DNA from 4 places in the Streptomyces sp. NBC_00554 genome. Region 3 is predicted to be linked to each of the others. Evidence: riboswitches for the same ligand, from Rfam matches in the RefSeq annotation. Region 3 holds a riboswitch; each other region holds the start of a gene.
What was found. A riboswitch is a leader RNA that binds a small molecule or an ion and turns the genes downstream of it on or off. The one in region 3 is predicted to bind cyclic di-AMP.
Positions count from the first base shown of each region.

Region 1: it holds a riboswitch for cyclic di-AMP, as region 3 does, so the genes downstream of both, OG266_RS23380 (M23 family metallopeptidase) here and OG266_RS06325 (peptidoglycan DD-metalloendopeptidase family protein) in region 3, are expected to answer to the same signal.
Region 2: it holds a riboswitch for cyclic di-AMP, as region 3 does, so the genes downstream of both, OG266_RS11030 (M23 family metallopeptidase) here and OG266_RS06325 (peptidoglycan DD-metalloendopeptidase family protein) in region 3, are expected to answer to the same signal.
Region 4: it holds a riboswitch for cyclic di-AMP, as region 3 does, so the genes downstream of both, OG266_RS39660 (C40 family peptidase) here and OG266_RS06325 (peptidoglycan DD-metalloendopeptidase family protein) in region 3, are expected to answer to the same signal.

Region 1 is NZ_CP107799.1:5,314,860-5,322,613, reverse strand. Features, by position in the region: gene lhgO (L-2-hydroxyglutarate oxidase) at 1-287, shown strand, start outside; gene trmB (tRNA (guanosine(46)-N7)-methyltransferase TrmB) at 495-1,310, shown strand; gene OG266_RS23390 (PrsW family intramembrane metalloprotease) at 1,380-2,729, shown strand; gene OG266_RS23385 (aldo/keto reductase) at 2,760-3,704, opposite strand; gene OG266_RS23380 (M23 family metallopeptidase) at 3,816-4,847, opposite strand; cyclic di-AMP (ydaO/yuaA leader) riboswitch at 4,859-5,017, opposite strand; gene OG266_RS23375 (PP2C family protein-serine/threonine phosphatase) at 5,295-6,530, opposite strand; tRNA gene OG266_RS23370 (tRNA-Met) at 6,659-6,732, opposite strand; gene OG266_RS23365 (alginate lyase family protein) at 6,815-7,754, opposite strand, start outside.
Region 2 is NZ_CP107799.1:2,531,079-2,538,832, reverse strand. Features, by position in the region: gene OG266_RS11045 (DNA topoisomerase (ATP-hydrolyzing) subunit A) at 1-2,308, opposite strand, end outside; gene OG266_RS11040 (M16 family metallopeptidase) at 2,567-3,910, shown strand; gene OG266_RS11035 (M16 family metallopeptidase) at 3,907-5,295, shown strand; cyclic di-AMP (ydaO/yuaA leader) riboswitch at 5,509-5,669, shown strand; gene OG266_RS11030 (M23 family metallopeptidase) at 5,682-6,446, shown strand; gene OG266_RS11025 (GntR family transcriptional regulator) at 6,659-7,354, shown strand; gene OG266_RS11020 (HPr family phosphocarrier protein) at 7,564-7,754, opposite strand, start outside.
Region 3 is NZ_CP107799.1:1,393,467-1,401,220, forward strand. Features, by position in the region: gene OG266_RS06315 (SGNH/GDSL hydrolase family protein) at 1-518, opposite strand, end outside; gene OG266_RS06320 (DUF6250 domain-containing protein) at 663-1,382, opposite strand; gene OG266_RS06325 (peptidoglycan DD-metalloendopeptidase family protein) at 1,594-2,517, opposite strand; cyclic di-AMP (ydaO/yuaA leader) riboswitch at 2,522-2,678, opposite strand; gene OG266_RS06330 (alpha-galactosidase) at 2,979-5,048, opposite strand; gene OG266_RS06335 (tyrosine-protein phosphatase) at 5,253-6,050, shown strand; gene OG266_RS06340 (DUF6126 family protein) at 6,082-6,198, opposite strand; gene OG266_RS06345 (helix-turn-helix domain-containing protein) at 6,231-6,875, opposite strand; gene OG266_RS06350 (aspartate aminotransferase family protein) at 7,011-7,754, opposite strand, start outside.
Region 4 is NZ_CP107799.1:8,932,912-8,940,665, forward strand. Features, by position in the region: gene OG266_RS39625 (adenosylmethionine--8-amino-7-oxononanoate transaminase) at 1-476, opposite strand, end outside; gene bioB (biotin synthase BioB) at 469-1,644, opposite strand; gene OG266_RS39635 (8-amino-7-oxononanoate synthase) at 1,859-2,983, shown strand; gene OG266_RS39640 (DUF397 domain-containing protein) at 3,007-3,231, opposite strand; gene OG266_RS39645 (helix-turn-helix domain-containing protein) at 3,241-4,098, opposite strand; gene OG266_RS39650 (ATP-binding protein) at 4,311-4,769, shown strand; gene OG266_RS39655 (DUF6328 family protein) at 4,825-5,343, opposite strand; gene OG266_RS39660 (C40 family peptidase) at 5,433-5,906, opposite strand; cyclic di-AMP (ydaO/yuaA leader) riboswitch at 5,910-6,096, opposite strand; gene OG266_RS39665 (hypothetical protein) at 6,446-6,754, opposite strand; gene OG266_RS39670 (ATP-dependent Clp protease proteolytic subunit) at 6,762-7,397, opposite strand; gene OG266_RS39675 (twin-arginine translocation signal domain-containing protein) at 7,529-7,754, opposite strand, start outside.

The sequences.
Region 1 (7,754 bases), 3.9 Mb from region 3:
GGCGGTACGGGGTGGGGGAGCTGCGGCGGTCTGTGTCCAAGCCGGCGTTCACGGGGGCCGTGCGGCGGCTGTTGCCCGCGGTGACGGCGGGCGACCTGGTGCCCGCGCGTGCCGGGGTCCGGGCGCAGGCGGTGCTCCGTGACGGGGCCCTCGTGGACGACTTCCTCATCCGGGAGGGGCCCCGGACGGTGCATGTGCTGAACGCGCCTTCGCCTGCGGCGACGGCTTCGCTGCCGATCGGGCGGGAGATTGCGCGGAGGGCGTTGGCTGCGCTGGCCGGGGCATGAGGTTTTTCGCCCCCTCCGCCCCTACCCGTCCCTTGCTCCTGGGGGCTGCCGCCCCCAGACCCCCGCATCGCGCTGACGCGCTCGTCCTCAAACGCCGGACGGGCTGAAACCGGGCGTAGCCCGGAAGCAGGGACGGGCAGGGGCGGAGGGGGCGAAAAACCCACCCCACACCGGCCCCCACCCGCCTCGCCTAAAATCGACCCCACTGTGTCTGAGCCCAATAACTCTCCCGAAGCCCTCCAGCCCCCCACCACCCCCCGCCCCAAGGGCGAGCCCCGTTTCCCCGACGGTCCGAAGCCCGACCCCGCCGGGTCCCACTTCGAGCGGCGGATTCGGAGTTTTCAGCCGCGGCGGAGCCGGGTGACGACCGGGCAGGCGGACGCGTTGCAGCGGCTGTGGCCCAAGTGGGGGCTGGACATCGACGGGCAGCGGAAGCTGGACCTCGCCGAGCTGTTCGGCGGCGATCGTCCCGTCGTGCTCGAGATCGGGTTCGGCATGGGCGAGGCCACCGCACAGATGGCGGCCGAGGACCCGGAGACGGGGATTCTGGCCGTCGACGTGCACACCCCCGGCCAGGGCAACCTGCTCAATCTCGCGGAGCAGAACGGGCTGTCCAACATCCGGGTGGCCAACGGCGACGCGATCATCCTGCTCAGGGAGATGCTCACGCCGGACTCCCTGAGCGGCCTGCGCGTGTACTTCCCGGACCCCTGGCCAAAGAAGCGGCACCACAAACGACGGCTGATCCAGCCGGAGTTCCTCAGCCTCGCCGCGGCCCGCCTCAGGCCGGACGCCCTCGTGCACTGCGCGACCGACTGGGAACCGTACGCCGAACAGATGCTCGAAGTGCTGAGCGCGCACCCGGACTTCGAGAACACCCGGCCCGAGGGCGGTTACGCGCCACGTCCGACGTTCCGGCCGCTGACCCGTTTCGAGGGCCAGGGACTGGACAAGGGCCATGTGGTGAACGACCTTCTGTTCCGGCGCGTACAGCACCGGGAGCAGCAATCCGTCGGCGACTGAGCCCGGAAGACGGCACCAGGCACTACGCACCGTCGCGGGCAGCGCCCCTCCCTCGTTAGGGTCGATGCCGTGGCCACCTGCCCTCCGTACCCGACGCACCCCACCGGCCCGGCCGAAGGTGCACCGCGGCGGCATGCGCACTGGTGGCAGAGAAAGTGGGTGCGGTACGGCGCGCTGGTCACCCTGCTCGCGATCTCCGGGCTCGTGATCCTGGCCCTGGTCCGCCGGCAGACCGGCACTGAGGGCTTCCTGGTCGGCCTCGGCCTCGCGGTGTTCCCCGTCCCACTCCTCGTCGCCGCGTTCCGCTGGCTGGACCGCGTGGAACCGGGCCCCTGGCGGAACCTGCTCTTCGCCTTCGCCTGGGGCGCGTGCGCGGCCGCGCTCATAGCGATCGTCGCCAACAGTTTCGCGACCAGATGGATAGCGACCGCGACCGCCGACCCGACCAGCGCCGACACCCTCGGCGCGACCGTCATAGCGCCCATCGTGGAGGAGTCCGCGAAGGCGGCGGCCGTCCTGCTGGTCTTCCTCTTCCGCAGGCGGGACTTCACCGGGATCGTCGACGGGGTCGTCATCGCCGGGGTCACCGCCACCGGCTTCGCCTTCACCGAGAACATCCTCTATCTCGGCACCGCCTTCGGCACCGACCAGCTCAGCGGCGACAGCGGGCTGACATCCGTCACGGCCGCGACCTTCTTCGTGCGCGTGGTGATGTCCCCCTTCGCGCACCCGCTGTTCACGGTCCTGACCGGCATCGGCTTCGGCATCGCGGCCCTGTCCGCCGAACGCCACCATGTGCGCCGCGTCCTGCTGCCCCTGGCCGGACTCGTGCTCGCCATGGGCATGCACGCCATGTGGAACGGCTCGTCGAGCTTCGGGGAGCTCGGGTTCTTCGCGGTGTACGCCACGTTCATGGTGCCCGCGTTCGCGCTGCTGACTTGGCTGGTCGTCTGGACCCGGCAGCGGGAACTGCGCACGGTGCGTGCGGAACTGCCCGCCTACGCCACCGCCGGGTGGCTGTCCGCGTCCGAGCCGTACGTGCTCGGCTCGATGCACGCGCGCCGGCTCGCCCGCCAGTACGCCGCCCGCCACCTGGGAGGCAGGCCCGCCGCCCGCTCCGTCGCCGAGTACGAGGCGTACGCGACCTCGCTCGCCTTCCTGCGGCACCGGGCTCGCGACGGCCGCGCGGGCGCCGACTTCCTCGTACGGGAACGGAAGTTGCTCCACGAGCTGTGGCTCCGCCGGGATGCCGCGCGCCCGGCCCTGGCGTACGCGGCCAGGGCGACGGCTCCGGTTCCGGTGGTTCCGGTGCCCCCGCCCTGGCCGACGTACGGCTACCCGCCCACGTACGGCCAGCCCCACCCGGGGCCGTACGGGACCGCGGCGCCGTACCCCGCGTACAACCCGTATCGCTCGTAGAACCCTCGATCGATCCCTCGCGGGCGACGGTTAAGCCGACGCCTCAGTCAGCCTGCCCAGCTCCGCGTCCGTGAGGACGAGGTCCGCCACCCCCACAAGGGCCGGAAGCTGCTCGACCACCCGTGCCGAGGCGATCGGTGCCGCGACCGTCGGCTGGGCGGCGAGCCAGGCCAGGGCGACCGTGGCGACCGGGACGTCGTGGGCCTGGGCGGCCTCGTCGAGGGCGGCCAGCACGCGAAGGCCCCGCTCGGTCTCCAGGTGCTTGCCCGCGCCCGCCGCACGCGGGGAGTCGACCGTCGTACCCGGCCGGTACTTGCCGGTGAGGAAGCCGGACGCGAGGGCGAAGTACGGGACGGCAGCGAGGCCCGAGCGGGAGGCGATGTCGCGCAGCGGGCCCTCGTAGGTGTCGCGCGAGACGAGGTTGTAGTGCGGCTGGAGGGCGACGTAGCGGGCGAGGCCCTCGCGGTCGGAGAAGTCGAGGGACTCCTGGAGCCGCTCGGGCGAGATGTTGGAGGCCGCGATGTGGCGCACCTTGCCCGCCTTCACCAGCTCGTCGAGCGCGCCGATGATCTCCTCGACCGGCACCTCGGGCTTGTCGAAGTGCGTGAAGTAGAGGTCGATGTAGTCGGTGCCCAGGCGGTGCAGGGACGCGTCGGCCGCGGCCTTGATGTTGGCGCCGGACAGCCCCGGGTACTCGGGGTGCTGGCTGACCTTGGTGGCGATCACGACGTCGGCCCGGTTGCCGCGCGCCTTGACCCACTTGCCGATGATGGTCTCGGACTCGCCGCCCTTGTTGCCGTCGATCCACGCCGAGTACGAGTCGGCCGTGTCGAGGAAGTTGCCGCCCGCGGCGGCGTACGCGTCGAGGACGGCGAAGGACCGGGTCTCGTCTGCGGTCCAGCCGAAGACGTTGCCGCCGAGGGCGAGCGGGAAGACCTCGAGGCCGGACGAGCCAAGCTTGCGAAGAGAAGTCATGCTCGATCTCAACGCCACCAGCGGATGGCTGTATTCCGCACATACCTGACCGGCAGCCCTGACGTCGGGGGGTGTGTCGTCAGAACCGCCGGGGATCAGGAAACGTACGTATCAGGGATTGATGCCCTTGCTCTGCAGCCAGGCCATCGGGTCGATCCCGGTGTCGGCGCCGCCGGGGTGGACCTCGAGGTGCAGATGCGCCCCGGTGACATTGCCCGTCGCACCCACGCGCCCGATGACGTCACCGGTGGCGACCTTCTGCCCCACGCTGACGCTGATCGAGGACTGGTGGGCGAACCACAGCTCGGTGCCGTCGTCGAGCGTGAGCACCGTCTTGTAGCCGTACGACCCGTCCCAGCCTGCCGAGGTGATCGTGCCGCTGTGGATCGCCTTGATCAGCGTGCCCGTGGGCGCGGCGAAGTCCAGACCGGTGTGGTAGCCGGAGGACCACAGCGAGCCGGCCTGACCGAAGGTCGAGGTGATGGTGTACGAGGAGGTCGGCAGCGTGTAGCTCTTGGCGAGCTCGGCGAGGCGCTCGGCCTCTGCCTTGGCCGCTGCCTCCTCCGCCGCCTTCTTCTTCGCGGCGGCTTCCTTGGCATCGGCCGCCTTCTTCACGGCGGCGGCGTCGTCGGCGGCCTTCTTCACCGCGGCGGCCTGGGCGGCCTGCTGGGCCGCGGTGTCGGCCTGGTCCTTCTGGACCTCGGCCTGCTGCATGATGCGGGCGCGCAGGACCTCGCCGGCGTCCGCGGTGCCCTGCTCGGTCTCGGCAGTGGTCAGACCGGCGCTGCTGAGCGGAGTGGTGGAGCCCTCTGCCTCGTCGTCGGAGGTGTCGTCCGAGAGGATCGTGCTCACGGACGGCAGGTCGGGCAGCGAGATCGAGACCGGCGGCTTGTTGGGCGCCGCGGTGGCCATGCCGCCCGCGCCGACCGCGGCTATGACGCCGACGCCCAGAACGGTGGAGCTGCGCGCGAGTCCGCCGCCTCCGCGCTGCTTGCCGACACGGTGCCGGCCGCGGATGGGACGGAGGGAGTCCTCGGTGGGATTCCACTCCTCCCGGGGGCCCTCGTCTTCTTTGCCGTAAACGAAGGTGTGCGTTTCGCTCGGCGGATACGAGGTTGCCTGGGCAGGCGGGTTGGACGCCACGTGGGCGTGCTCCTTTCCTTCCTTCTCGCCTACCGGGTTAGCTGACGGGTTCGGAGCAGGAAGGTCTCCTACGCGCGTCAACCGCTGGTGTTCCCACCTGCGAAAGACGCTCGATTCACCCCAAGTTGGTGGTTCCCCGGCTCCCTTGCGGGATTAGGCGCATGCGCACGGAGCCGTCTCTCGTGACGGCTGGGACGACCGCGCTGCGTTATCGAACGTTAATAGACGCGGGCACCGGATTCCAAGCCGTTCGGACTGATCATTAACGCTTCTGGCCAGGACTTTCGGGTCATCACCGGCGTAAAACGGGCGAGTTGACCACACCTCATCAGTCACAACACTCTTGACGGTATGTCAGTTGTTATGCGGAGGGGCGTCACTCGATCACCCCGGTGACAACGGGGGCCAGAACCCCTCGAGGCCGGAACCTTTCGGGGCCAGAACCTCTCACGGACGCCGTACGGCGAGCAGCGCCATGTCGTCCGTCGTCCCGCCGCCCGAGTGCCGGCGGACCTCGTCGGCGAGCGCGGTGAGCAGTGCGCCGGGCGCGGGGAAGGTCCGTCCGGTGAGGAACGCCGCGGGATCGTAGAAGCGCCCGCGCTCGTCGCGGGCCTCGGACAGCCCGTCGGTGTGCAGGAGCAGCGTGGCCCCCTTCGGGAACTCCGCCTCCTGCGCACGGTCGGGCAGGCTGCCCAACTCGCCCAGCCCTAGCGGCAGTGCGGGCTCCCCGGCGTCGAGTGTGACGAGCGTGCCGTCCGCGTGCAGGAGCAGCGGCGGCGGATGGCCGCGGTTGACGATCCGTACGACCTCCTCGCCGCGCGGGATCTCCGCGAGGACGGCCGTCGTGAACCCCTCGAAGGCGTCGAGGCCGTCGCGCCGGGCGCCCTCGCGCTCCAGCGCCCGCTCGAGCCGCCCGGCGACCGCCTCCAGCGTCGCCTCCTGCTCGGCGGCCTCCCGGAACGCCCCGATGACGACGGCGACGGCCGCCACGGCGCCCATCCCCTTGCCCCGTACGTCACCCACGACCAGCCGTACGCCGTACGGGGATTCCTGCACCGCGTACAGGTCCCCGCCGATGAACGCGTCCTCCTGCGCCGCCTCGTACCGCGCCGCGACATCGAGCGCGCCGATCCGCTCGCCGGGCTCCGGCAGTACGGCGCGCTGAGCGGCCTCGGCGATCTCGCGGACGGAGGCGAGGCGGGCGTTGCCGCGCCGGACGAGGACGTTGATGAGGGCGGCCAGCACGGCGGCCGTCGCCACCGTGGCCATCTCGGTGACCGCCTCGGCCTGCGTGACGACGCCGAGCCGGGTGTGGACCACCAGCGCCGCCACCACGGCCGATACGCCGGTGAGCACGGTGCCGCGCAGCGAATAGAGGGGAGCCGCCACCAGCGGGGCGGCAGTGAAGAGGGGCCCGCCGGTGAAATCCCTCGGCGTGAGGTACTCGTACAGGGCGCCGGCGGCGATGAGCAGCACGGGGAGCACCCGGACGAATCTGCGCGTGTACGAGATCCTGCGCGGGTTCGCTCCGGCCGACCGGGCGGGCTCTCCGTCACCCAGCCCGGGATCGGGCACGGGGTCCCCGGGCAGCCGCCCACCGGACCGGTCGTATGCCGGGTCGTACGAGCCGTCGCGCGGGTCGTACGGATCCCCCGCCCGCTGCGTACCTGTTCGCTGCCCCACCCGTCCAGGTTTCCCGGAGCGGGGTCGGGGGGCGACCCCTGTGGACCTTCCGGGGGATGCGTACACGTCCCCCGGAATACACCAAGGGCCGGAACTCGTGAATCCGAGTTCCGGCCCTTGGCCTTCAGTAGCGGGGACAGGATTTGAACCTGCGACCTCTGGGTTATGAGCCCAGCGAGCTACCGAGCTGCTCCACCCCGCGTCGTTAAACCCAACTATACGCCACTCGCGGGACACCCATTACCAACGTTGCCGTCACCCCTCGGTCGGCCCTCGGTCGGCCCTCAGTCGGCAGGATTCCCGGCGTGCGTGAGCGTCTCCCAGGAGACGAACAGATCGTCCGTGCCGGACGGCCTCGTCTGCTCGGCCAACCGGTGGGCGGCCGGGACGTGGACGTCGAGCCGGTCCTCCAGATGGTTGAGCGCGACCTCCAGGTCGGGCCCCATGTTCCGGTCGACCCGCCCACCGCACAGCCACCCGGGCGCCGTCTCCCCCATCTGGTACCTGGCGTGGAAGTCGAGCGCGGCCTTCAGCCGGTCCTTGACGTCGCGGTAGAGGTCGATGCCCTGGTGCCAGGCGGTCTCGGCGATGTGTGCGGTGGCGGCGAGCGAGTACCCGACGTGCTTGAAGTTGCGGCAGGTCTCCTGCGAGACACCGTCCGTGTACCGCCGCTGCCCGAACCAGTACGTGGTCAGCTTCTGCGGGGTGTCGACGGTGCTGCCGACGGGCGTCAGCGGCACCTTCCCGTCCTTGGCCAGGTAGAAGTACGCGGGCACGCGCTGCCGGAACCGCTCGACGGCGTCGCCGAACGCCTTGTGGTCGTCGAGGAACACGGCGATACCGATCGCGGCATCGGTCATGACGAGATCCCAGTTCCCGTTGAAGTCCGGGACTTTTTTGCTGACCTCGGGAAGGTAGGCGGTCCGCAGCATGCTCTGGAACCGCGCGACGCTCGCCGCCGGCCAGGTGGCTCCCGTGTGCCGCACGATCTCCCCGGCCCGCGCCCAGGTGGACCCGGCCCACGCGGTCTGCAGCCCGGCGTTCCCCGCCGTGTGCTTCTTCACCTTCCCCGACCAGGCGTCCATGATCTGAACCGCCTTGTCGGCGTGCTCCTGCTTGCCCGTGATGCTCCACAGCAATGCCTGCGTGTACGCCGCGATGGCGTCCTCGCGCTCCTCGACGCACCCGTGCCCGGCCCGGCTGCCCGGCGGGCACTCGACGGTC
Region 2 (7,754 bases), 1.1 Mb from region 3:
AGTCCTCGCCCTTCAGGAACCGCTGGCAGCGCACGCCACCCGTGGCGCGGCCCTTGCGCGGGTACTGGTCGAACGGGGTCAGCTTGGCCGTCGTCTGGACGGAGTCGTCGAGCGTGCCGCGCGAGCCGGCGACCGTGAAGACCACCGCGTCCACCGCAGGGTCGACCGCTGTGAAGGAGATCACCTTCGCGCCCTCGGTGAGCTTGATGCCCGCCATGCCGCCCGCCGCCCGGCCCTGCGGGCGTACCTGCGAGGCCTGGTAGCGCAGCAACTGGGCGTCGTCCGCGATGAAGACCAGGTCCTCCTCGCCGGTGCGCAGCTCGACCGCGCCGACGATCCGGTCGCCGTCCTTGAGCGTGATGACCTCCAACTCCTCCTTGTTCGAGGGATAGTCGGGGACCACGCGCTTGACGACGCCCTGCTCCGTGCCGATCGCCAGGCCCGGTGACGACTCGTCGAGCGTCGTCAGGCAGATCACCGTCTCGTCCGCCTCCAGGGAGGACAGGAACTCCGAAATCGGCGCGCCTCCGGAGAGGTTGGGCGCCGACGCCGTCTCCGGCAGTTGCGGGAGGTCGATCACGTTCAGCCGCAGCAGGCGGCCGGAGGAGATGACCGCGCCGATCTCGCCGCGGGCCGTGGCGGGCACCGCGGAGACGATCAGGTCGTGCTTGGTGCGCTTGTCCTCCTCGGCTTCTCCGAAGGGGTCGCCGTTGGCCGTACGGGCGAGCAGGCCCGTCGAGGACAGCAGGACCCGGCACGGGTCGTCCGCGACCTGGAGCGGAACCGTCGCGGCGGCGGCGCCCGCGGACTCCAGGAGCACCGTGCGCCGGTCGGTGCCGAACTTCTTGGCCACCGCGGCCAGTTCGGTGGAGACCAGCTTGCGCAGCTCCGAGTCCGAATCCAGGATGCCGGTCAGCTCGTCGATCTCGCCGTTGAGCCGGTCGCGCTCCGACTCCAGCTCGATGCGGTCGAACCTGGTCAGCCGGCGCAGCGGCGTGTCCAGGATGTACTGCGTCTGGATGTCGCTGAGCGAGAAGCGCTCGATCAGGCGCTCCTTGGCCTGCGCCGAGTTGTCGCTGGAGCGGATGAGGCGGATGACCTCGTCGATGTCGATCAGGGCGACGAGGAGGCCCTCGACCAGGTGCAGCCGGTCGCGCTTCTTGGTGCGGCGGAACTCGCTGCGGCGGCGTACGACCTCGAAGCGGTGGTCGAGGTAGACCTCGAGGAGCTCCTTGAGGCCGAGGGTGAGGGGCTGGCCGTCCACCAGCGCCACGTTGTTGATGCCGAAGGACTCCTCCATCGGCGTCAGTTTGTAGAGCTGCTCCAGGACCGCCTCGGGCACGAAGCCGTTCTTGATCTCGATGACCAGGCGCAGGCCGTGCGTGCGGTCCGTGAGGTCCTTCACGTCGGCGATGCCCTGCAGCTTCTTGGCGCCGACCAGGTCCTTGATCTTGGCGATCACCTTCTCCGGGCCGACGGTGAAGGGCAGTTCGGTGACGACGAGGCCCTTGCGCCGGGCCGTCACGTCCTCCACCGACACCGTGGCGCGGATCTTGAAGGTGCCGCGGCCGCTCTCGTACGCGTCCCTGATCCCGGAGAGGCCGATGATCCGGCCGCCGGTGGGCAGGTCGGGGCCGGGGACGTGCTTCATCAGCGTGTCCAGGTCGGCGCCCGGGTAGCGGATCAGGTGGCGGGCGGCCGCGATGACCTCGCCGAGGTTGTGCGGCGGCATGTTTGTGGCCATGCCAACGGCGATGCCCGACGCGCCGTTGACCAGCAGGTTCGGGTACGCCGCCGGGAGGACGCCCGGTTCCTGCTCCTGGCCGTCGTAGTTCGGCGCGAAGTCGACCGTGTCCTCTTCGATGGACTCGGTCATGAGCGACGTGGCGTCGGCCATCCGGCACTCGGTGTAACGCATGGCGGCCGGCGGGTCGTCGTTGCCGAGCGAGCCGAAGTTGCCGTGGCCGTCGACCAGCGGCAGGCGCATCGAGAAGGGCTGGGCCAGGCGCACCAGCGCGTCGTAGATCGACGAGTCGCCGTGCGGGTGGAGCTTACCCATGACCTCGCCGATGACGCGGGCGCACTTCACATAGCCGCGGTCGGGGCGCAGGCCCATCTCGTTCATCTGGTAGACGATGCGGCGGTGCACCGGCTTGAGGCCGTCGCGGGCGTCCGGCAGGGCTCGGGAGTAGATGACCGAGTACGCGTACTCGAGGAAGGAGCCCTGCATCTCGTCGACGACGTCGATGTCGAGGATGCGCTCCTCGAAGTCGTCGGGCGGCGGGGTCTTCGTGCTACGGCGGGCCATCGCTGCTGCGACTCCTTCACAGTCTCTGCCGGGGCATGAACGGGTTCTGACGCGCACCATTGTGGACCGCCCCACTGACAACGCGGACCACGACCCGTCCGTTGAGGGCTTTCGAGGGTCCGTCGCAGGGTCGTTCGCCGTTCGCGATTCTCGCTCTGGGCGTAGGAGGCGCGGGAACTTCGCCAGCTGTCCGCGCGCTTGCATACAGTGGCAGGACCGACAGGAAATCCGTAGTTTTCCGCGATCGAAGGGACGTACATGCCCATGGGTCACACGGCCACAGCTGAGGCAGGCTCCGGCGGGCTGACAGCGACCGAGCACCGCCTGGCCAACGGCCTGCGCGTGGTGCTCTCCGAGGACCACCTGACCCCGGTCGCCGCGGTGTGCCTCTGGTACGACGTCGGCTCGCGCCACGAGGTCAAGGGGCGTACAGGACTTGCCCACCTCTTCGAGCACCTGATGTTCCAGGGCTCGGGACAGGTGAAGGGCAACGGCCACTTCGAGCTGGTGCAGGGAGCCGGTGGTTCGCTGAACGGCACCACCAGCTTCGAGCGCACCAACTACTTCGAGACCATGCCCACCCACCAGCTGGAGCTCGCCCTCTGGCTGGAGGCGGACCGCATGGGCTCGCTGCTCGCCGCGCTCGACGATGAGTCCATGGAGAACCAGCGGGACGTCGTCAAGAACGAGCGGCGGCAGCGCTACGACAACGTGCCCTACGGGACCGCGTTCGAGAAGCTGACCGCCCTTGCGTACCCGGAGGGCCACCCGTACCACCACACCCCGATCGGGTCGATGGCAGACCTGGACGCGGCCACCCTGGAGGACGCCCGCGCGTTCTTCCGCACGTACTACGCGCCCAACAACGCGGTGCTCTCGGTCGTCGGGGACATCGACCCCGAGCAGACGCTCGCCTGGATCGAGAAGTACTTCGGCTCCATCGCCGGGCACGACGGCAAGCCCGCCCCGCGCGACGGCGCCCTGCCCGACACCATGGGCGAGGAGCTGCGCGAGGTCGTCGAGGAAGAGGTCCCCTCGCGCGCGCTGATGGCCGCCTACCGGCTCCCGGAGGACGGCACGCGCGCGGGTGACGCCGCCGACCTGGCGCTGACCGTCCTCGGTGGCGGCGAGTCCTCCCGGCTCTACAACCGGCTCGTACGCCGCGACCGCACCGCCGTCGCGGCCGGGTTCGGCCTGCTGCGGCTCGCCGGAGCGCCCTCCCTGGGATGGCTTGACGTGAAGACCTCCGGCGATGTCGAGGTCCCCGTCATCGAGGCCGCCGTGGACGAGGAGCTCGCCCGGTTCGCCGAGGAGGGCCCCACGGCCGAGGAGATGGAGCGCGCCCAGGCCCAGTTGGAGCGCGAGTGGCTGGACAGGCTCGGTACGGTCGCGGGCCGCGCCGACGAACTGTGCCGGTACGCCGTCCTGTTCGGCGACCCGCAGCTCGCCCTGACCGCCGTACAGCGCGTCCTCGACATCACCGCCGAGGAGGTCCAGGAGGTCGCCAAGTCCCGCCTGCGCCCCGACAACCGCGCGGTTCTCGTCTACGAACCGATCGCCACTGAAGACGCCGAAGACACCGACGAGGAGGCGGCGAAGTGACCGAGCTCGCCACCATGGAGTTCCACCCCCAGCCGCAGGCCGGCGAGGCCAGGCCGTGGGCGTTCCCCGCACCCGACCGTGGCACCCTCGGCAACGGCCTGACCGTGCTGCGCTGCCACCGCCCCGGCCAGCAGGTCGTCGCCGTGGAGGTGCTGCTCGCCGCGCCGCTGGAGGCCGAGCCCGCGGGCCTCGACGGCATCGCCACGATCATGGCGAGGGCCTTCTCCGAGGGCACCGACAAGCTCTCCGCCGAGGAGTTCGCGGCCGAGCTGGAGCGCTGCGGGGCCACGCTCGACTCGTACGCCGACCACCCCGGCGTACGCCTGTCGCTCGAAGTCCCCGTCTCGCGCCTCCCGAAGGCGCTCGATCTGCTCGCCGACGCCCTGAGGGCACCGGCGTTCGCGGACAGCGAGGTCGAGCGGCTGGTGCGCAACCGGCTGGACGAGATCCCGCACGAGACCGCCAACCCGGCACGCCGCGCCGCGAAGGAGCTCTCCAAGGAGCTGTTCCCGGCCACCTCGCGCATGTCCCGTCCGCGCCAGGGCACCGAGGAGACGGTCGAGGCGATCGACTCGGGAGCCGTACGCGCCTTCTACGAGAAGCACGTACGCCCCGCCACGGCCACCACCGTGATCGTCGGCGACCTCACCGGGGTCGACGTCGACGCGCTGCTCGCCGACACGCTCGGCGCCTGGACCGGCTCGTCCGCCGAGCCGCGCCCCGTGCCGCCGGTGACCGCCGACGACACCGGCCGTGTCGTCATCGTGGACCGCCCCGGCGCCGTCCAGACGCAGCTGCTCATCGGCCGTGTCGGCGCCGACCGGCACGACCGCGTCTGGCCCGCCCAGGTGCTCGGCACGTACTGCCTCGGCGGCACCCTCACCTCGCGTCTGGACCGCGTCCTGCGCGAGGAGAAGGGTTACACCTACGGTGTGCGGGCGTTCGGCCAGGTGCTGCGCTCGGCCCCGGACGGCACCGGTATCGCGATGCTCGCCATCAGCGGCTCCGTGGACACCCCGAACACCGGCCCGGCACTCGACGACCTCTGGAAGGTGCTGCGCACCCTCGCCGCGGAGGGCCTGACGGACGCCGAGCGCGACATCGCCGTACAGAACCTGGTGGGTGTGGCGCCCCTCAAGTTCGAGACGGCGGCGGCCGTCGCGGGCACGCTGGCCGACCAGGTCGAGCAGCACCTGCCCGACGACTACCAGGCGACGCTGTATCAGCAGCTCGCCGCCACCGGCACCGTGGAGGCCACCGCGGCCGCCGTGAGCGCCTTCCCGGTGGACCGCCTGGTGACCGTCCTGGTGGGCGACGCCGCGACGATCGAGGAGCCCGTCAAGGCGCTCGGAATCGGTGAAGTGAGCGTCGTTCCGGCGGAGTAGGGCCGAGTAGGACAGAGCGGAACAGCACGCTCCCATGGGGGCCCAGGAGACCACGGAGTCTCCTGGGCCCCCATTTGTCCGTATTGATAGAGAGGTTGCCTGTCTGCCCTGTGGCATGCGCTACAAAAGCCGTGATCCGTTTGTCGATTGAAAGATGTCCCGTTTAGCGTCGGTCCGGCTGTTCGTCAGGCAGTGCGCCGCGCCCGCGGCACCGGACAGCCATCGCTTAGTCCCCGTACGGCGTGAGCCAGGGGAGCCGGGGACCCACACGTAGTCCCTGGGGTGAATCGGACGCCCTCTCCGGAGGTGGTCCGTAGGAGACCTTCCTGCTCCGAACCCGTCAGCTAACCCGGTAGGCGAGAAGGAAGGAAAGGATCAGCCCCTACATGGCGTTCACCTGTGGCACAGGCAAGCACCGTCGCCCGAGCCGCGTGCAGCGCACGACCAAGAACGCCATCGGCGTCGCGGCGCTCACCACCACCGGCGTCCTCGGCTCCCTGGCCTCCCCGGCGCTCGCCGCGGACAACTCGGTCGAGCAGACCGGTCTGACCCAGGCCATCGAGATCGGTGACTCGATCGCCGACCAGATCGACGCGCAGGCCGCGGCCCAGCAGCACGCCGCCGACGAGGCAGCCGCGAAGAAGAAGGCCGACGCGGCCGCGAAGAAGAAGGCCGAGGAGAAGGCCAAGGAGGAGCGCGAGGCCAAGGAGCGCGCCGCCCGCGAGGCCGAGCGCAAGCGCCTCAACACCTTCGTCTCACCGGTCACCGGCTCGTACGTCTCCACCGGCTACAAGACCGGCGGCAGCCTCTGGTCCTCCGGCAGCCACACCGGCATCGACTTCCATGCCGCGTCCGGCACCTCGGTCCACGCGGTCGGCTCCGGCACCGTCGTCGAGGCCGGCTGGGGCGGCGCCTACGGCAACAACATCGTCATCAAGATGAACGACGGCACGTACACGCAGTACGGCCACCTGTCGTCCATCGGCGTCTCCGTGGGCCAGACGGTCACCCCGGGCCGGCAGATAGGCCTCTCCGGGTCCACCGGCAACACCACCGGGCCGCACCTCCACTTCGAGGCCCGGACGACCGCCGAGTACGGCTCGGACATCGACCCCGTCGCGTACCTCCGCTCGCACGGTGTGAACGTCTGACGCCGCCCGGCATGAACGACTGATCACTCGCTTACGTACCTGTACAAGGCCCCGGCTCGCACGAGCCGGGGCCTTGTGGTTTCGAACCGCTTCCTGTCCAAAAAATATCCATGGATTCCGGTCCGCCATCGGAAATTCCGAGTCTCTGCAATAGAGTCACTGAACAAGCGTCAATCGACGGCGTTTCACGGGGATTAAAGCGGAGGTCCGGTATGCGTGTTCCTGCGCACTCGGTATGCACAGCGATCCGCGACGACATCGTCGCGGGTGTCTACGAGCGCGGCAGCCGGCTCACCGAGGAACTGCTCGCGCGCCGCTACGGCGTCTCGCGCGTCCCCGTGCGTGAGGCCCTGCGCACGCTGGAAGCCGAGGGCTTCGTCGTCACCCGGCGGCACGCGGGCGCGTGTGTCGCGGAGCCGACCGAGCAGGAGGCCGGGGACCTGCTCGAGATGCGCATGCTCCTTGAGCCGCTGGGCGCCGCGCGGGCCGCACAGCGCCGCACCGAAGCCCACCTCAAGGTGCTCCGAGGCCTGGTCAGGCTGGGTCAGGAGCGGGCCAGGAGGGGCAACAGCGAGGATCTGCGCTCGCTGGGCGGCTGGTTCCACGAGACCCTCGCGCAGGCCTCCGGAAGCACCGCGCTGACCTCCACGCTCGCCCAGCTGCGGCACAAGATCGCCTGGATGTACGCGGTCGAGGCACCGGCCAACCCCGCGGAATCCTGGGCCGAGCACGGCGGGATCGTGGACGCCGTGGCGCGCGGCGACAGTGAGCGGGCCCGGGCGATCACGGCCCTGCACACCGAACGCGCGACGGCCGCGCACCGGCTTCGCTTTCCCGGCGCGGGAGATCGCCCGGACCGTGTGAGGACTTCGCAACATCCCGTAAACATGACGGGCCTGCGGCATTAACAAGAGCGCCGTATACAAAGAGGAGTAATTCGCGGGAGATTATTTATGCTGCCCGCACAATGGAATTGCGAAGGGCCCGCCCGATAATTCGGACGGGCCCTGCGTGGCATTTTTTGGAGCGTCGAACACCCCAACCATCAATTGAGAAACCCCAACGGCGCGCAACCACCACCGCGAGAGCGGCGCCGGTTAAGGCGCAAAGAGGTGTCTCAGACGGTCTCGGGAAGCTCCTCGAGCCCCTCGGCGACCAGCTTCGCCAGACGGTCGAGGGCGACGTCCGCGCCCTCGGCCTCGGACGCGAGGACGATCTCCTCGCCGCCCTGGGCACCCAGGCCGAGGACCGCGAGCATGGAGGCCGCGTTGACGGGGTTGCCGTCAGCCTTGGCGATCGTCACGGGGA
Region 3 (7,754 bases):
TGCAGACGGTCGCCGTCCCAGGCGCGGCGGTCCTGAATCGTCTTCAGGGACCACAGGTCGAGGACATGGCAGCCATACCGGTCGGCGACGGCCCGTATATGCCCGTTGTACGTGGCGATCTTGCCGCGCATGTGCTTCAGCACGGGCACGCCACGGGTGTCGAATCCGGTCGTCACCATGACGGTGCCGACATGTGAGGTGAGATCGGCGACCGCGCGCTCGAAACGCTCCGCGACCTCGTCGGGGTCGACGCCGGGCCGGATGATGTCGTTGCCGCCCGCGCAGAAGGAGACCAGGTCCGGCGCGAGTTCCTTCGCCCTGGAGAGCTGGTCCTCGACGATCTGGTCGAGCAGTTTGCCGCGCACGGCGAGATTGGTGTAGTTGAAGTCGCCTTCGGGCTGCCGGTCCGCGAGAAGTACCGCGAACCGGTCGGCCCAGCCGACAAAGGCCCCGTCAGGCCCGGGGTCGCCGACGCCCTCGGTGAAGCTGTCCCCCACCGCCACGTACGACCCGATCACTGATCTGTTGACACTCTTCGAATCGTCTGCCACATCGGCCCATGATTCACCTTCGGGTGTGAGCTACGCGACCGTAGGAAGGGGTTGACGTGTGGTGAGATAAGCCACTCATAAAGTCTGGGTCAAGCTCGGAATAAGGGCCTGTCAGGGGCGGTTGAACAGCCGCCACACCTGGAAGTCCGTGATCCTGAAGTGACTCCAGGTGGTGCGGAACGCGAAGTGCCCACTCGTGTACGGCTCCGGGTCGCTGTAGTCGAAGACCAGCCGCCCGTTGTTACACCACTGGACGGTGGAGCCGTCCGACACGATCCGCACCCGGTTCGGTTCGTTCGCCGTGAGCAGCGGCTCCGTGTAGTCGCTGATCAGTGGACGCACGCCGGCCTCGCCGACGTAACGGCGCAGCCTCGTCGTCGTGTTCGTGTTGGCGCCGTATCCGACGTAGTACGCCTTCAAGTAGTCGTACTCCGCGAGCGCGCCGCCCCGAGGCGTGGCGAAGAGGTCCTCCGGGGAGCGGACGTCGACGGCGTTCCAGAAGTTGTTCAGGTCGGACACCCGGTCGTTGACACCGCCCGCGGAGACCGGCGTCGCGGTGTACTCGATGACGTACGGCCCTTCGAGCTTCCGTCTGAACCAGACCGTCGCGCCGTCCGGCACGTCGATGTCCAGGACACCGCGCGAGGCCATGACCGTGCCGCCGTTCTCCAGTTCGGCGGCCCATTGACCGAGTCCGTGCCGGAAGCTGTCGTGGGCCAGGAGCTCGCCCCGGCGGTAGCGCGGCGAGGCGCTCGCGGCGGTGGCCGGGACGAGCGCCGCGAGAGCGGCACCGGCGGCCAGGGCTCCGAAGGTTCTACGAGTGGTCGTCACGGGAAAGCGGACCTCCGAGGCGATTAGAAAGCGCTTACGGAGATCACTGTGCGGCCACCGCGGCACGTCTGTCGACACCTCGTCCGGGCTGTCCACAAGACCGCAATGTGCCGCTCATGAATCCGAAGGAACGCGGTCCGTCGGCCACGAAACACCGAAGGCCGGACCCCGGGGATCGTGGGGTCCGGCCTTCGGAGGTGAGGGAGAGGCGTCAGCCGACGGTGACACCGTGCGCGCGCAGGTACGCGACCGGGTCCACGTCCGAGCCATAGTCCGGCGTCGTGCGGATCTCGAAGTGCAGGTGCGGTCCGGTGACATTGCCGGTCGCGCCGGAGAGGCCGATCTGCTGCCCCTCGGTCACGGTCTGGCCCGCCGAGACGGAGAGGGAGGACATGTGGGCGTACTGCGAGTACTGGCCGTCGGCGTGCTGGATGACGACCTGGTTGCCGTACGCGCCGCCCCAGCCCGCCGAGACGACGGTGCCCGCGGCGATGGACTTGATGGTGGTGCCGGTCGGGACCACGAAGTCCACGCCGGTGTGGTAGCCGCTGGACCACATGCTGCCGGCGGTCTTGTAGGCGGTGCCGACGGTGGCGCCCTCGACCGGCAGGGTGTAGCCGGAGCTGCTCGCCGTGTCGGTCGCCGGGGTCGTGGTCTCGGCGGCCGTCTTGGTGGACGACTCGGAAGACTTGGACGACTGGGTGGACGACTTCGACTTGGCGGACGACTCAGTGGTGCCGCTCGACGCGGCCTTCTTGCCGATCGTCAGCTTCAGGCCGGGATGGATGAGAGCCGGGTCCTCGCCGACAGCCTTGCGGTTGTCCGAGTACAGCTTCTTCCAGCCGCCGCTGACACTCTGGTCGGTGGCGATCTTCGAAAGAGAGTCGCCCGCCTTTACCGCGTAGGTCTTCGTCGCGGTCTTCTTGGCGGCGGCCGGAGCAGAGGTGGCGGCCTTTTCCTGAGCCGTTGCGGCCTTTTCCTGAGTCGAGGAAACCGTGGCCGTCGGAGTCGCTGCATGGGCACCGGTGGCCCCCATCAGTGGCAGCGCGAGCGCGGCGCCACCCGTTCCGGCAACGGCGATCGAGCGCGTGAAACGCTGGGACTTGGGACGGCGGTGCTTACCCTTCGCGGGCATGACGAATTCCTCTCCGGCGCCTGCGAGGTGAGCTGTCGGGTGCGGGCTGGAGATGCCCGGCCACGCGGCTGCGCGGCTATACCCCTAGCCGTTCCGGAGACCGGAACAGGCGTCTTACCTGTGGGTCCCCCGCTCCTGCCACATACGGGTGAGTGCGGATTCCGGGCGGCGGCAGGATTGGGCGTCCGTCCGGATTGATGGCGAACGTAAGCGAAATGAGAGCGCGTCGACAACCATGTGGGCTTTCTGTGGACGTCACCCCCTTGATCCATGCCGGAATTCCCGTCACCCTCTGTGGACTGATGACCTTTCCGGCCTCTCAAATAGCCCGGGAATTCGGGCAGGTTGACAAAAAGGTGTCGCAACACATCGTCACGAATATGACGCTGCTCACGCACGTCGACCCACGGCACCTTATTCCAGGGCCAGTTGTAATGAAGCAGCTAATTCGGACAGAACAGTCACATGCGACGCAGGCGGATAACCGTCGCATCGAGATCCCCGCGCAGCCCCGCCCTCACCCCGTGATGCAGCAGTACCGCACCTCTGTGCATTTCGCCCGTTTCGCGGCACTCGTACGCTTGTGTCGGGTCGAGTCCGCGTAGCCGGAGCCGCGCGACCGGCTCACCGTGACGCTGGGCCTGGAGCCAGGCGAGGACGACGACCTCGTCGCCATGGACGTACTGCACCGCGCTCAGCCCACCCTCCGGGGGCCGCAGCCGGTAGAGGTCACCGCGCTGCACGACGGGCCGGATCTCCTTGTACAGCTCCACCCAGTCCCGCGCTTCGGCGAGCTCCTGCTCACTCCACTCACTCAGGTCGCCGCCGACGCCGAGTACCCCGGCCATCGCGCTCACGAACCGGAAGCGCAGCGAGCTGACCCGCCCGTTGAGCTGCGTGTTCGGGCTGTCCGTGACCCAGGCGGCCATGATCCGGGCCGGGTGGATCTGGCTGAAGCCGTCCTGGATGGCGAGCCGGTCGAGCGGGTCGGTGTTGTCGGAGGTCCACACCTGGTCCGTACGGGCCATGACACCCAGGTCGATACGGCCGCCACCGCCCGAGCAGGACTCGAACGCGACACCGGGGTGCGCGGCCCGCAGCCGGTCCAGAAGGCCGTACAGGGCCTCCACGTGCGCCACCCACAGCTTCTGCGGATAGCGCTCGCCCGGCCAACCCGCATCCGTGAAACAGCGATTGAAGTCCCACTTCACGTAGTCGATGGGGGCGCTGGAGAGCAGTCCGTCGAGCTGCTCCCACAGGTACTCCTGGACGTCCGGGCGCGCGAGATTCAGTACGAGCTGATTGCGGTACTCCGTCCTGGTTCGCCCCTGCTGGAACTGCACCCAGTCGGGGTGCGCGCGGTACAGCTCGCTGTCCGGATTGACCATTTCCGGCTCGACCCAGATGCCGAACCGCATACCCAGCGCGTGTACGTCCTCGGCGAGCGGCTTCAGGCCGGCCGGGAAGCGGTCCGGGTTGGGCGTCCAGTCGCCGAGCCCCGCGCGGTCGCTGGTGCGCGCCCCGAACCAGCCGTCGTCGACCACGAACAGCTCGACACCCATGGCCGCGGCCCGCCGCGCGAGCTTGCGCTGCTGGTCCTCCGAGATGCCGAAGTCGGTGGCCTCCCAGGAGTTGTAGAGCACGGGCCGGTCCTGGTCCACGTCCGGGATGACGTACATGCGCTGGTACGCGTGCCAGGCGCGGCTCGCCCCGCCGAAGCCGCCGTCGCTCCAGAGCCCCGCGAAGACGGGCGTGGTGAACGACTCCCCCGGCTCCAGGCGCAGCAGACCCGAGTCGTCGTACCCGGCGCCGCCGGTGATCTGCACGCGCGCGTCGGGGAGTTGGGCCACGGAGATCCGCCACGAGCCCGACCAGCCGAGCGCGCACCCGTACACCTCGCCGCTCTCCTCGGTCGCCTCGCTGTCGAGCGCGACCCACGGCAGGTGCTGGTGCCCGGTGTGCCCGCGTCGGCTGCCGATGACCTTCTCGCCGTAGGTGAGGTGCGATCGTACGAGCCGGGACTCGGCCGCCCACCGCCCGTGCAGCTGGGACAGCCGCCAGCCGTCACGCTCGGGCAGTGTCCAGGTCGCGGAGTCGGCGCGCAGCAGCTCCAGGGCGGGCCCGGCGTTGACGAGGCTCACCCGGCGCTCGACGACATCGCCGCGCATCCGGTAGTGGAGGGTGATGGCGAGCCCGGAGTCGGAGAAGCGCAGCCGCAGCTCGTCCCCGTCCGCCTCGTACTCCTCGAAGCGCCACTCGGTCCCGCGCCGCTCGTCCGTCCGCACGGACAGGGCGGGGCGGGTGAAGCGGGGGCCGCCCTCGACCGGGTACTCCTCACGCCCGTCGAGCGGCGACTCGAACGGCCAGTACTGGGGTGCCGGCAGGGCGGCCAGCGCCTCGGCGTCGGCGAGCGTGATGCGCGGGCCCCAGTGGAGATGCAGTAGCTCGTCGAGTTCGGTGAGCCGCAGTGCATAGCTGCTCGTCGGCCCCGAAAGAAGCCAGGTACGACCGTCCGCGCCGATCTCCGTCATCAATCCCCCACAGATACGAACAGGTGCGATCAGGTACCAACATCATCACGCGCTCCGTGCCCTGGAGGCAACGCCTCCGCACCTGCGAAGACGGCGCCTGTGGACAACTCATTGCCCCAGGTACCCATGTCGTATCGTCGATAGCGCAACGTCCGTCGGCGGGCGACGCCGAGCAGCGCCGACGGTTTATTGGGAGGAGTTCCCGTGACGCAGCAGATCCCGTCGACCGAGCCCGAACTGGCCGCAGTGCGCAACTTCCGCGATGTGGGCGGTCTGCCCACCGTGGACGGCCGACGGGTGCGGTACGGGGTGCTGTTCCGCAGCGGCCACCTCGCGCACGCCACCGATGAGGACGCCGCGTTCCTCGCCTCCCTCGGCCTGCACACGATCTTCGACTTCCGCAATGCCTCGGACCAGAAGCTGGAGGGCCCGGACGTCGAGCTGCCGGGCGTGCGGAACGTGAATCTTCCGCTGACCGACCCGGCCGACGGCGCCGAGTTCTGGAAGATGGTCCGCGACGGCGATCTCGACCAGCTGCGCGCTCTCCTCGCGGACGGCAAGGGGGCGAACCGAATGATCAACTCCTACCGCGCCATCGTGAAGCAGCGCACCGCGGAGCATTCCCAGGTGCTGCACTCCCTCGCCGAGGACAGCGTGCCCGCCCTGATGCACTGCGCAGCGGGCAAGGACCGCGCGGGCCTCTCCATAGCCATCACGCTCCTCGCCGTCGGCGTCGAGCGTGAGGCCATCGTGGCCGACTACCTGGAATCGAACGCCGCGCACCGGCGCTACAAGGTCCACCGCAGCAGCGCCTCCGCCTCGGCGTACTCCCCTGAGGTCATGGAACTGCTCAGCCCGCTGTTCGACGCGCGCGCCGAATACCTGACGGCGGCCTTCGAGACGATCGAGGAGACCTGGGGCGGAGTCGACGCCTATCTGGAGCAGGCGCTGGGGGGCACCCCGGAGCTGCGGGACCGGCTGCGCGAGCGGCTCGTCGACTGACGAAGGCCTCCTGGTCCCCTCCGAGCGGCCCCTACTGGTTCTGCGCGCCCAGCGTGAACAGCAGGTACACGAAGGCCGCGAAGAGGTGGCCGACGGCCACGTAGATGATCAGCCGCACCCACAGAGCGCGGGGGAGCCTGTCGTCCATGTCGCGGCGGGGGCCGGATTCCGTCGGTTCGGTCATGGTGTCTCTCCCAGGGTGGGGTGCCCCGTCGCCGGGCCGAGGCACAGCGCGGCGGTGGGGCTCTGCAGCAGGGTGTGTACGAAGAGGAGCTCGGCGCCGTCCCGGTCGGCGGCGGCGATGCGGTGCGGGGTGAGCGAGTCGAAGTGCGCGCTGTCCCCCGGCGCGAGCACCTGCGCGGTGTCACCGAGGCGCAGCCGCAGCCGCCCCCTCAGGACATGGAGCCACTCCTCGCCGGGGTGGACCCGCACGATGTCGCCCTGCGAGCCGTACGGGACATGCACCCGCAGGGCCTGCATCCCGCGCCCGGAGGCGCCGGCCTGCCAGTAGGTCCAGCCGCCCGCCGCTGTCGGCTCCATGTCGGCGGCACGCACCACGGCGTCCCGCTCCGCGACCGTCTCGCCGAGCAGCTCCGAGACGGTCGTACCGTAGATACGAGCGAGTGCGAGCAGCATCGGCAGTGAGGGCTGGCGCTGCCCGGTCTCCAGGCGCGAGAGGTGGGCGGGCGAGAGCCCGGCGGCGCGGGCCGCGGCCTCCAGGGTCAGTGAGGCACGGCGGCGCAGCTCACGCAGCTGGGGTGCGACGACATGGAGGTCGTCGGCGGCCCTCTGCGGGGAAGGGTTCGAACCCTCGGCGGTGCTCATGCCTCCATTGAGCCCGAGCCTTACCTCTGGGGCAAATTTCTTACCTCAGAGGCAAAAACCCGACGGTTCGCCATCGCCCGCTCTTTCCGGTCCGCCATCGCCTGCTCTGCCAGCGGTCCGGCACCGCCCGCTCTCTCAGCGGTTCGCCACCGCCTGCTTCACCAGCGTCTTCCCGAAGTCCCACATCAGTCCGCCGCCGCCGTGCGCGTCGTCCATCACGGCCGTGAAGGCCTCCACGAAGCGGTCCACGTCCCGCTCGTCGACGACCAACGGCGGGATCAGTTTGATCACCTCCAGGTGATCGCCGGAGACCTGGGTGAGGATGCGGTGCCGTTGCAGCAGCGGTACGACCACCATCTGCGCGAACAGACCCTTGCGCGCGGCCTGCAGCATCGTCCAGCGGCTGCGCAGCTTCAGGGACTTGGGCCGCCCGAACTCGATGCCGATCATCAGTCCCCGGCCGCGTACGTCGCTCAGCAGCTCGTACTTGTCCACGAGCGCCGCGAGCCGGGACTTCAACTGCTCACCCGTGGCCCGGGCGTTGGCCACGATCTGCTCGTTCTCCATGACCGAGAGCACGGCCAGCCCCGCCGCCATGGCCTGCGCGTTCGACCCGAAGCTCGCCGAGTGCACGAGGACCCGGTCGATGGACGAGTAGACCTTCTTGAAGATCCAGTCCTTGCCCAGCGTGGCACCGACCGGCACGTAACCGCCGGACAGCGCCTTGGCCACGCACACCAGGTCCGGCTCCACACCCTCCTCGTGCTGATAGGCGTAGAAGTCCCCGGTCCGCCCAAGACCCGTCTGCACCTCGTCGACGATGAGCAGCGCCTTGTGCTTGTGCAGCAACTCCTGTGCGGCGCGCAGATATCCGGGCGG
Region 4 (7,754 bases), 7.5 Mb from region 3:
CAGGTGTCCCCGTGGTACCCGCCGCGCCAGGTCAGCAGGCGCTGCTTGGCGGGGCGGCCGAGCGAGCGCCAGTGCTGGAGGCACATCTTGACGGCGACCTCGACCGAGACCGAACCGGAGTCGGCGAGGAAGACGTGCTCAAGACCCTCGGGTGAGATGTCGACAAGACGCTTCGCCAGCCGTACGGCGGGCTCGTGGGTGAGCCCGCCGAACATGACATGGCTCATGCGTTCCAGCTGGCCGCGCACCGCGTCGTTGAGCACCGGGTGGTTGTAGCCGTGAATGGCCGACCACCAGGACGACATGCCGTCGACCAGCTCGCCCGAACCGTCCGCCATCCGCAGCCGCACCCCGCTCGCCGACTCCACGACGAGCGGTTCCTGCCGACCGGGCATAGGCCCGTACGGATGCCACACATGCCGCTGGTCGAGATCGAGCAGCTCGCGCATGGACCCGGGCACGGGCAGGTCAGGCATTGGGCGCGAGATCCGTTCCGGCACCCCGGCGGCGTACGGCCACCAGGTCCGTACGAGCCTCAACAGGCGTTTCCACGGAAGCCGAACCTGAAGCGGCAACGGGAGTGGAAGCGGAACCGCACCCGCCGCCGCCCTCGTGCGAGCCGCAGCCCCCGCCCTCCGGCACCCGGTGCTCCGGGAGCGTCACCTCGCCCGCGCCCTCCACCTCGAACCCCGCGTCCGCGATCATGTCCAGGTCGGCCTTGCCTGCCTGGCCCTCGCTGGTGAGGTAGTCGCCGAGGAAGATCGAGTTGGCGAGGTGCAGGGCGAGGGGCTGCATCGTGCGGAGATGGACCTCGCGGCCGCCCGCGATGCGGACCTCGGCGTCCGGGCAGACGAACCGGACCATCGCGAGGATCCGCAGACACCGCTGAGGCGTCAGATTCCACTCCTTGGCGAGCGGGGTGCCCTCGAAGGGGATCAGGAAGTTCACCGGAACGGAGTCGGGGTCGAGTGCGCGGAGCGCGAAGACGACGTCGATCAGGTCCTCGTCGCTCTCGCCCATGCCGGCGATCAGACCTGAGCAGGCGGACAGGCCGGCCGCGTGCGCCTTCTGGACGGTGTCCACCCGGTCGGCGTACGTGTGCGTGGTCGTGATGTCCCCGTACGTCCCCTCGGACGTGTTCAGGTTGTGGTTGTACGCGTCCGCGCCCGCCTCGCGCAGCCGCTCCGCCTGGCCGTCGTTGAGCAGGCCGAGGCAGGCGCACACCTCGACGTTCTCGTTACCGTCCTTGATCGCCTTGATGGTGTCGGAGACCCGGTCCACGTCACGGTCCGTCGGACCACGTCCGCTGGCCACCAGGCAGACCCGCTTGGCGCCCCCGGCCAGGCCCGCCGCCGCTGCCTTGGAAGCCTCCTCAGGCTTGAGCCAGGTGTACTTGAGGATCCCGGCCTTCGACCCCAGCCGCTGCGAGCAGTACGAGCAGTCCTCGGGACACAGGCCCGACTTGAGATTGACGAGATAGTTGAGTTTCACCCGTCGGCCGAACCAGTGCCGTCGCACCTTTCCGGCCGCGGCCACCACGTCGACCACATCGTCGTCGGAGGTGGCCAGCACGGCCAGAGCTTCTTCACGGGTCGGCAACTCGCGCCGAAGCCCCTTGTCCACCAGCGTGTTCAGCAGGTCCATGAGGTCCGATCCTGGCGTATACGACCGCTTGCGGCCAAGGAGAGTTTGTACAAGAGAGACGGTTCGACGTGTGGGTATTGCCACATCCTGGGTGGCTGGGCCGCCCGCTAGGGTCTGTGCACTGCCTACAAAAACCAGTGCTTGCGCCGGCCGCGGAAACCAGTGCGCCCAAGCACCGCCCGCCCCACACTAGTAACTACGGTCTGGAGGACCCATGGCGTTCGGCTGGATCGACGAGCAGGCGCAGGCGCGCCGCCGGGCCGGACTCGTACGCACCCTGCGCCCGCGCCCCGCCGACTCCCCGCTCCTCGATCTCGCGAGCAACGACTACCTCGGTCTCGCCCGCCATCCGGAGATCACCGAGGCCGCCGCGGCAGCCGCGAGAACGTGGGGCGGCGGAGCCACCGGTTCCCGGCTCGTCACCGGCACCACCGAACTGCACGGCGAACTCGAACGCGAGCTGGCAGGCTTCTGCGGCTTCGAGTCCGCGCTCGTCTTCTCCTCCGGGTACGCGGCCAACCTCGCCGCCGTCACCGCGCTCGCGCCGCACGGCTCCCTCGTCGTCTCGGACGCGGGCAACCACGCCTCGCTGATCGACGGCTGCCGGCTGGCCCGGGGCAACACACAGGTGGTGGCGCACGCCGACCCCGACGCCGTACGCAAGGCGCTCAGCACCCACCGGGGGCCCGCCGTCGCCGTCTCCGACACGGTGTTCTCGGTGGACGGGGACGCGGCGCCGCTGGCCGGCCTCGCCACAGCCTGCCGGGAGTTCGGCGCCGGGATCGTCGTCGACGACGCCCATGGGCTCGGTGTCCTCGGCGACGGCGGCCGGGGCGCTCCGCACGCTGCGGGACTCGCGGGCGCCCCGGACGTCGTCGTCACGGTCACGCTGTCCAAGTCGCTGGGCAGCCAGGGCGGTGCCGTCCTCGGTCCCGCTCCGGTCATCGACCACCTGGTCAACGCGGCGCGCACGTTCATCTTCGACACCGGTCTCGCGCCTGCGGCGGCGGGCGCGGCCCTCGCGGCGCTGCGGCTGCTGCGCCGCGAACCGGAGCGTGCCGCACGGGCCCGCGCGGTGGCCACGGCGCTGCACAGCCGCCTGACGGCCGAGGGCCTGGAAGCGGTACGACCGGACGCCGCCGTCGTCTCCGTGCGCGCGCCGTCCCCCGAACGGGCCGTGCGGTGGGCCGCCGACTGCCGCGAGGCGGGACTCGCCGTCGGCTGCTTCCGCCCCCCGTCCGTGCCCGACGGCATCTCCCGGCTGAGGCTGACCGCTCGCGCGGACCTCACCGACGCGCAGATCGAGCACGCGGTGCGGGTGATCAGCGCAACCCGGTGATGCTCAGTCCAGTCCGATGACGCTCAGCTCAGTCCGGCGATAAATCCCTCCCAGGTGGCAGGGGCGAACAGCAGGGCGGGGCCTGCGGTGTTCTTGGAATCGCGGACGGCCACGAGTCCGGACCAGGGTCCTGGACCCGGCCGGGCCGTCTCGACGCAATTGTTCATTCCCGTACTCCGGCTGCTGCGCAGCCAGCGCGCGTCGTGCAGCGAAGTACTGGAAGGTACGTACCGAGGCAGTGCAGACATGGTGCCTCCTTACGCGCCGTCACCTATCCCGGCGATGTAATCCAATGAGTCCTCGGGCGAAAGGGCTTGGATCTGAAGGGCGTTGAAGGCCTCGCTGTAGGCCTGAAGGTCTTCTTTCCGTTCGAGATAGAGGCTACTCGTCAAGTGGTCGAGAACAACCACATCCAGATCAGATGTGCTCGGAAATGAGAAGATAACGAAAGGCCCGGTCACTCCGATGTGAGCCCCGGCGGTGAACGGCAGGACCTGAAGCCGCACTTGAGGCAGGGTGGCGGCCGTCCGCAGGCGGTGCAGCTGGCGTGCCATGACCTCCGGGCCGCCCACGTCCCGTCGCAGCACCGCCTCGTCCAGGACCGCGCTCAGTTCCAGTGGTGGATTCGAACGCAGCACGTCCTGCCGGGCCAGGCGCACCTCGACGAGCGCGTCGAGCTTGCTGTCCTCAAGTCCCCCCACGGCGGCCCGAGTCACCGCACGGGCGTACTCGGGTGTCTGCAGCAACCCCGGCACCACGGACGTCTCCAGCGTGCGCATTCCGCTGGCCTGCGACTCCAGACTGATGAAGTCGCGGTACGTCGGTGGCAGCACACCGCGGTAGGCGTGCCACCAGTGGTGCCGCCCGTTGCCCTCCGCACCCGCCAGCACCACCAGGAGGTCCCGTAACTCGGGTTCCTCGACGGCGTACGCGTCCAGGAGCCGCTCCACGTCCGAGGGCTTGACCCCACTCGTGCCGGTCTCGATCCGGCTCACCTTCGACTGGTGCCAGCCGAGAAGACGGGCCGCCTCCCCGCTCGTGAGACCCGCACCTACGCGCAGAGCACGCAGTTCTGCACCGAGCTTGCGGCGGCGTACTGCGGGACCGTACTGCATGGCCGTACTCCTTACTCCTTCCGAGCCGCCCAAATACGGTCCTCCGTCGCAGAGTTCACCGCTTCGAGCGACAGATATATGCATATCTCGGTGGATCGCACCCGTGACCGGCCAGGTAATGGCAGTCTGGCGCGAAGCACCAGTCCGGGACCGTACTCGAACCATCCGCTCCGTGTCGGACCCCGGTCCCGTGGGAAAGGGACGACCGCGCCATGGCAGACCATCAGGAAGCATCCGTCACTCTGCCGAGCGATCCAGCCTCGGTCTCCGCGGCCCGGAAATTCGTCGCCGAAGTGCTGGCCGAATGGGGCCTGCCGGGTGACTCCGAAGTCGCCGACACCGTACGCCTGATCGTGTCCGAACTAGCCACCAACGCCGTCCAGCACACTTTCGGGCAGTCGCCCACCTTCAGAGTGGACGTCCGCCTCGAGCGGGACGAACACCTGCGCCTCGGCGTCACCGACAGCCACCCACGCTTTCCCAAACGACTGCCCGCGGCCGTCCAGCAGGACAACGGACGCGGCATGGTGATCATCCGCTGGCTGACCGCCGAGTGCGGCGGCAGACTCACCGTCCGGCCCACTCGCGAAGGCGGCAAGACCATCTCCATCGAACTGCCCTGGACGGCACCGGTCGAGCCGGTGACGGCAGGGGGTCCGCAAGAGCCCTGAAACCCGGTCCAGTTGTGCTGCGCGGCGGCGCGTCCGAAGGCGCCGCGCAGCGAACTCACGCTGCTGGGTCCGATTCCTCTCCTCGACCCTGTGTGGACGTGATGTAGCGCCCCACCAGCCGGGGCAGAACGGTCCACAGCGCCAGGCAGACGGCCAGAGTGCCCGCGCCCGCGGCGATCCCGGCGCCGCGCCCCAGCGTCACGTCCACGACGAGGAGCACCGCTCCGGTGAACGCCAGCATCAACACGTATAGGCCGACGTGGGTCAGCCAGGAGGAGACCCGCACGATGGCGGGTTTGACGTTCTGCTGGAACAGCGACCGGTGCAGGGCGGCCGGCGCCGTGAACAGGGCGGCGGCCAGGAACGCGAGCAGGAGGGTGGTGACGTACGTGGCGCGCTGTGCCGTGTCCAGCGAAGGGAAGCGCTGGGTGAAGGCCAGGGTCAGGAGAAAGGCGAAGAGGATCTGCACGCCGGTCTGGGTGACCCGCAGCTCCTGGAGGAGCTCGGCGAAATTGCGGTCGGCGCGCTCAAGAGGTTTCTCGTCGCGTTCCGTGCGGGGACGTTGTTCCACCATGGTGGACGAGTAACCGGTTCGACCGTGTTTCACGCCCTGCCGCACGTCCCGTGGGGGCGACGGCGCGTGCCGTCGCCCCCACGGACGGGTCAGCTGACCCGTCCGTACCAGACGCTCTTCGTCCAGATCTTCTGGAGCTTCACTACCTCCCCGGTCTTCGGGGAGTGCCAGATCTTTCCCTTCCCGGCGTAGATGCCGACGTGGTACACGCTCCGGCCCGAGTGGAAGAACACGAGGTCTCCGGCCTTGCGTTTGGAGGCGGAGACATGGTTGGTCTTGTTGTACTGCGCCGCGGCCGTACGAGGCAGCTTCTTGCCTGCCTTCTTGTACGAGTAGAGCGTGAGCCCGGAGCAGTCGAAGCGGCGCGGCCCAGCGGCGCCGTACTTGTACGGGGAGCCCTTCTTGGAAGCCGCGACCTGAAGTGCCTTCGTCGCCAGGGTGGCCGCTTCGGCGTCGGATGCGACGCCTGGGACCACGAGGCTGCCGCCCACGGCGGCGATGGTGAGAGCCGAGGCCGTACCGGCCCTCGTCCACAGCGACGGGACACGATTGAGCGCAGTCATGCGCAACCCTTCGTCAGCCGCCTGTGAAGGATGACCTGTCGGATTCGGGCTGGCGAAGTAGCCCGGCCGCGTGCTGCGGCTTCACCCCAAGGACCGCCCGGATCTCTCCGGCGGCCCGTCGTGCTGGGTCCTCCACTCCTGCCGATGCACATCTGTCGACCGGTCATCCGGGAGGCGGCAGGACTCGGCGTCCGACCCGGACCGCCCCGCCGGTGTGGCGGGGGCTTGTCGTCGGAAGGGATCTTCACGCATTGATGTCGGAAAATCCGAGCGGAATCGGCGGTTTGTGGGGTTACTCACCACTCACCCGTTCGGGTGGACACCCCGCCGTTCGAGCGAGTGTCCAGTAGGCCGACGACGCCCGTACCAGCGACGGAGGGCTTCAAGTACGCATCCGCGCTACGCGCGTTGCGCAACTTCTGCGCGCTCTTGGAAGGACGGGTGTCTACGCCATCCGGGGGTACACCATCTGGTCCGTTTGAAACCCGGGCCGGACGCTCCGACGGGTCGGTGCGTGCGGTGGCCCGGGTAGGGGTGCGTCAACTGTCGGAACCAGGCGGCAGGGTGACGCGGGCCGCCCGCCGCTCGCCGTCGAGGACACGCAGGGCCTGCGCCAGGGTCGGGGCGTGCACCTCGCTCTCGCCCCGCTGATGCATCAGCGCGAGGGCGTCCCGCAGCGCCGTCGCCTTGGCGACCAGCGCCTGAGCGGCCCTCAGGCCTCGGTAGGTGTCCCCGGGGCGGGCCGGGTTGATGCGGCCGAGCAGGTCGACCACGTCCAGGTAACGGTCGATCAACTCGGCTTCCGCGCGCGTCAGTGCGGGCAGCGGGGGCAGTTCGGGTGGGAGCATCGGCCGCTCACCTCGCGCCGGGTGTGGGGCGGGAAGCCTTGCGGCTCGGGATGATGCCGTCGATCAGTCCGTACGCCAGTGCCGCCGGCGCGTCGAGGATCTTGTCCCGCTCGATGTCCGCGGCGACCCGCTCCGGACTCTGGCCTGTGTGCCGCACGAGCATCTCCTCCAGCATCCTCCGAGTACGCGTCAACTCCTCGGCCTGGATGGCCAGATCAGAAGCCTGCCCGTGGATCGGCTCGGGAAACGACGGCTGGTGGATCAGCACGCGGGCACCCGGCAGCGCGAACCGCTTGCCCGGCGTACCGCCCGCAAGGAGCACGGCGGCGGCCGAAGCGGCCTGGCCGAGACAGACGGTCTCCACCTCGCAGGTGACGAACTGCATCGTGTCGTAGACGGCGGTCATCGCGCTGAGTGAGCCGCCGGGGGAGTTGATGTACAGCGAGATGTCCCGGTCCGGCGCCAGGTACTCCAGGTGCATGAACTGAGCCATCACGTCGTTCGCCGACGTGTCGTCGACCGGCGTCCCGAGGAACACGATCCGCTCGTCGAGCAGCTTCGAATACGGGTCCAGGGTCCGGTGGCCCGCGCTGGAGCGTTCGGTGAACTCGGGCAGGACATGGCGGGCGGACGGGCGGTTCATGGCTTACGCCTCCTCGGCATCGCTTCTGTAAAAAATGTACAGGACGTACGTATGCCTTCGGAGGGTGCTCGCTGACAGCGAAAATCCCCGTGGAGCTAGGTGCTCCACGGGGATTCGGTGTACGGCGAGGGTCAGGTGAGGGGGGCCGGGGCGGGTGTGCCGTAGAACGTTATGGCGGGCCAACCGCGGGACGCGGTCAGTTCGTTGAGGGCGTTCGCTATTTCCAGGGGGGTGATGGTGTTCGCTGTCGGAGCTTCGGAGAACCCGATGCTGAAACTCAGGCTGATCTGGCCCACGTAGTCGTCGACCGGGAGAAGCGCCGTGCCGCTGAACTCCGTGCCGCTGGGGAAGGTGACC